2 regions of the Bradyrhizobium icense genome follow, and region 2 is predicted to be linked to the other one. Evidence: predicted binding sites of a transcription regulator. Region 2 holds the regulator's gene; the other holds the start of a gene.
What was found. Region 2 encodes PhoB, which activates phosphate uptake and scavenging genes when phosphate is short. Its sites were predicted from a motif close to TGTCATNNANCTGTCAT; they were not measured.
Positions count from the first base shown of each region.

Region 1 (2,200 bases), 3.4 Mb from region 2:
GCCGATGCCGTGGTTGCTGTCCGCACCTACGGCTGCGATCTCACGGCCAGCGGTCCGCAGTGAGGTTTCGGCGATCTCGAGGCCGAGCAGGGCCCGGCCGCCCTCGATGAACAGTTCAGTCACGATGCGGCACTCTGGTTGAATTGACGGCGGCCGGCTGCTGCGACGGCTTCGTACCTGTCGAGAAAGCCCTCGACGTCGAGCTTGCGGAAATCAGGCAGGGCGCGGCGAAGCGTTTCATGGTCCCAGTCCCACCATGCGAGCTCCGCAAGCCGCGCAGCAATGGATGCCGGAAATCGCTGCTTGATCGGCCGTGCCGGGTTACCTGCAACGATCGCATAAGCGGGGACATCCTTGGTGACGATGGCGCCGGCCGCGACCACCGCGCCGGTGCCGATCGAGCGGCCGGGCAGAATGATGGCGCCATGGCCGATCCAGACGTCGTGGCCGATGTGAACGTGATGCTCGCGGCGCCATGCAAAGAACTCGGCGTCGTCGCTCTCGCCCGGAAAATAACTGGAGGCGCGATAGGTGAAATGCGCCTGCGAGGCCCGGTGCATCGGATGATTGCCCGGGTTGATGCGCGTCATGGCCGCGATCGAGCAGAACTTGCCGATCGTCGTGTAGGTGATCTGCGAGTCGTTCACGACGTAGGAATAATCGGCCATCGTGACTTCGAGCAGGATGGTTCGGGGGCCGACCTCGGTGTAGGCACCAAGCTGGCAGTCGCGCACTGACGCGGTGGGGTCAACCATTGGTTCAGTGGAAAGCAACTTGCCGGCCATCGGGTACGTCCATCAGCAATCGGGGCACCCGTTCGTCTTCGATGCGCTTGATGACAAGATCATGACGAGTGCATGACACCGGGCCGCTGTGGATGACGCCGCAGCGCAGCACGCGTGTCACACAACTGTAAGATCGAGCCGTTAGCGATGGCTCTACGACAGGAACTCTGGAGCGTTGCATGCTGGTGGTGGATGGTTTGACGTGCCGGTTCGGTACCAAGGCCGCGGTGGACAATGCGTCATTCTCGATCCAGCCCGGCAGCTTCGTCGGCGTGATCGGCCGCTCCGGCGCCGGCAAGTCGACGCTGCTGCGGATGATCAACCGCCTCGCCGAGCCTTCCGAGGGACGCATCCTGTTCGAAGGCGTCGACGTGACCGCGCTGCGCGGCAAGGAGCTGCGGCAGTGGCGCGCGCGCTCGGCGATGATCTTCCAGCAGTTCAATCTGGTCGGCCGGCTCGACGTCCTGACCAACGTGTTGATGGGACGGCTGGCTGCGGTACCGTCATGGCGCTCGCTCGCTCAGCTTTGGCCCGAACGTGACAAGGCAATAGCGATGTCGGCACTCGAACAATTCGACATGGCGTCTATTGCAGCCCAGCGCGCCGACCAGCTCTCCGGCGGTCAGCAGCAGCGCGTCGCGATTGCGCGTGCGCTGGTGCAGGAGCCCGACATCATACTTGCCGACGAGCCGATCGCCTCGCTCGACCCCCGCAACACCCGGATCGTGATGGACGCCTTGCTGCGCATCAATAAGCCTTTCGGCATCACCGTGGTCTGCAATCTGCACTCGCTCGATCTGGCGCGAAGCTACTGCGACCGTCTGATCGGCATGGCGTCGGGGCGGATAGTGTTCGACGGCGCGCCGGTGGCGCTGACAGATCGCATCGCGCGGGAGCTCTACGATCTTGAGGCGAATGAAGTGATGGATGCGACGCCGGCGCTTGCGCCAGTCGGTTCGGCGGTCCCCGCGCTTGGTACGGTCGCCGCGGCCTGAGTGTTGCGTCCAAGAATCGAGAACTGCGCGGATTGAAATCCGCAAGCCACATTGCTGCAAAAACAGGAGACGTCATGTTCAACCGTCTTATTATTCTCGCCGCTGCGGCGGGATTGGTGTTCTCAGCTTCCCCCGCATCAGCCCAGGACTGGAAAGCAAAATATCCCGAACTGGTGTTCGCCAAGGTCCCCGATGAGAATGCTTCGGGCACGACCAACCGTTGGACGCCTTTGGCGGAGTATCTGTCCCGCGAGCTCGGCACGAAGGTGACGCTGCGGATCGCCAACGACTACGCCGCCGTGATCGAAGGCCAGCGGGCCGGCAACATCCATATCGCGATGTACGGTCCGGCGTCTTATGCACGTGCCTACATTGTCGGCGCCAAGGTCGAGCCGTTCGCGATCGAAGTGAATGGCGACG
Region 1 is NZ_CP016428.1:2,882,122-2,884,321, forward strand. It holds gene LMTR13_RS13465 (alpha-D-ribose 1-methylphosphonate 5-triphosphate diphosphatase) at 1-123, opposite strand, end outside; gene LMTR13_RS13470 (transferase hexapeptide repeat family protein) at 120-785, opposite strand; gene phnC (phosphonate ABC transporter ATP-binding protein) at 965-1,780, shown strand; gene phnD (phosphonate ABC transporter substrate-binding protein) at 1,855-2,200, shown strand, end outside.
Region 1: phnC (phosphonate ABC transporter ATP-binding protein) is a predicted target of PhoB. The motif match lies at 847-863, and genes of this name have one in related genera.

Region 2 (2,200 bases):
TCGGTAAGCGCGTCGTCGCTACCGACGTCGAGATCGACCGCCTGCAGCATCTGATCGAGGAGCGCGCGGTGCTGACCATCGCCCGCCGCCAGCCGATGGCGATCGATTTGCGCGAAATCGTCGGCGCGATGCGGGTCGCCACCGATCTGGAGCGGATCGGCGACCTCGCCAAGAACATGGGCAAGCGCGTCGCCGCGCTGGAGAACGATTTCCAGCCGCTGAAGTTGATGCGCGGCCTGGAACACATGACCGATCTGGTGCAGTCGCAGGTCAAGTCGGTGCTGGACGCCTATGCGGCGCACGATCTGCCGGCGGCGATGGCGGTGTGGAAAGGCGACGAGGAAGTCGATGCCATCTGCACCTCGCTGTTCCGCGAACTCCTGACCTACATGATGGAAGATCCGCGTAACATCTCGTTCTGCATCCACTTGATGTTCTGCGCCAAGAATATCGAGCGGATCGGCGATCACGCCACCAACATCGCCGAAACCGTGTTCTACATGATCGAGGGACAGCAGATGCTCGACAAGCGCCCGAAGGGCGACATGACGACGTTTGCCACGACCGTACCCAATACCTGACAAAGCGTTTTCAAGCGAAGTGGAAACCGGTTCGCATAGCAATCAAGTTTACGCAGATTGCGTAGACTTATCTGCGCAGAGAACACGTCAAACAAGAGAGGCAAGAGCAGGATGAGCGCGCGCATTATGGTGGTCGAGGATGAGGAAGCGCTCACCACGCTGTTGCGCTACAACCTCGACGCAGAAGGCTATGAGGTCGAAACCGTCGGCCGCGGCGACGATGCGGATACGCGGCTGAAGGAGCGCGTGCCCGATCTTGTCGTGCTCGACTGGATGCTGCCGGGGCTCTCCGGCATCGAACTGTGCCGCCGCTTAAGGGCGCGCCCCGAAACCAAGCAATTGCCGATCATCATGCTGACCGCGCGCGGCGAGGAGAGTGAGCGCGTGCGGGGGCTTGCGACCGGCGCCGACGATTACATCGTCAAGCCGTTCTCGGTGCCGGAACTTTTGGCGCGCGTGAAGGGCCTGCTGCGCCGGGCCAGCCCCGAGCGGCTCGCCACCGTGCTGACCTATGGCGACATCGAACTCGACCGCGAAAAGCGTCGCGTCGCTCGCTCCGGCCGCCAGATCGATCTCGGCCCGACCGAGTATCGCCTGCTGGAATTTTTTCTTGAGCATCCCGGCCGCGTCTTCAGCCGCGAGCAGTTGCTCGACAGCGTCTGGGGCCGCGACATCTATATCGACGAGCGCACCGTCGACGTCCACATCGGCCGCCTGCGCAAACTGCTCAACCCCGGCCGCGAGCAGGACCCGATCCGCACCGTTCGCGGCGCAGGCTACGCGCTGGATGACCGGTTTGCGAAGGTGGAGCCGTAGCTGCTCCGCTGCAATCTCGGCGAACTCAGCCTCGGCGAACCCAGCCGTCGTCCCCGCGAAACGCGGGGACTCGTAAACACCAATCTCGATTGTTGAAATGCGCTGGAGCTTCAGCGAGGCATAACCACGTGCGCCTGTGGTTATAGGTCCCGGCGTTCGCAGGGACGACATCGTTGAGATAACGGCGCGCCCCTTACCTCGTCTGCTTCGGCTGCTGCCTTCGCCGATCGGCGGCGGGCTGGTAGGCGATACGCGAGTGGTGGGCGCAATAGGGCAGGCCTGTGAGCGCCTTGCCGCCGCAGAAGAAGAATTCCGGACTCGAGGGATCGCCGACCGGCCAGTGACAGGTGGCCTCGTTGAGTTCGAGCAGCGACAGCCGCTGGCTCATCGGCACCACGTTGTCGAAGGCGATCGGATCCGGCTCCATCTCGACTTCGAAGGCGTGCGCCAGCGCGGTGTTGCCGCGCGAGACCGGGCGCGCTACCCGCATCATCGGCTGGGCGGGACGTGCCTTGCGCTGCCGCGGGGCGGCCGAGGAGGGGCTCTTGGCGCGGCCGGACAGGCCCAGCCGGTGAACTTTGCCGATCACTGCGTTTCGCGTCACATTCCCGAGTTCCGCGGCGATCTGGCTCGCCGACAATCCGGCTTCCCAGAGCTTCTTAAGCTGTTCGACGCGATCGTCGGACCAGGTCAAAACGGTCATCGTAATCTTCCCTTCGCATCGCGCCGGCCAATCGGGGGCAGCGCTGGCGAGTCATTCGTCTTAAAAATCCCTGCGGTCAGAATCCCTTAGCCCTCGCCGG
Region 2 is NZ_CP016428.1:7,816,877-7,819,076, reverse strand. It holds gene phoU (phosphate signaling complex protein PhoU) at 1-581, shown strand, start outside; gene phoB (phosphate regulon transcriptional regulator PhoB) at 693-1,397, shown strand; gene LMTR13_RS36235 (GcrA family cell cycle regulator) at 1,591-2,100, opposite strand.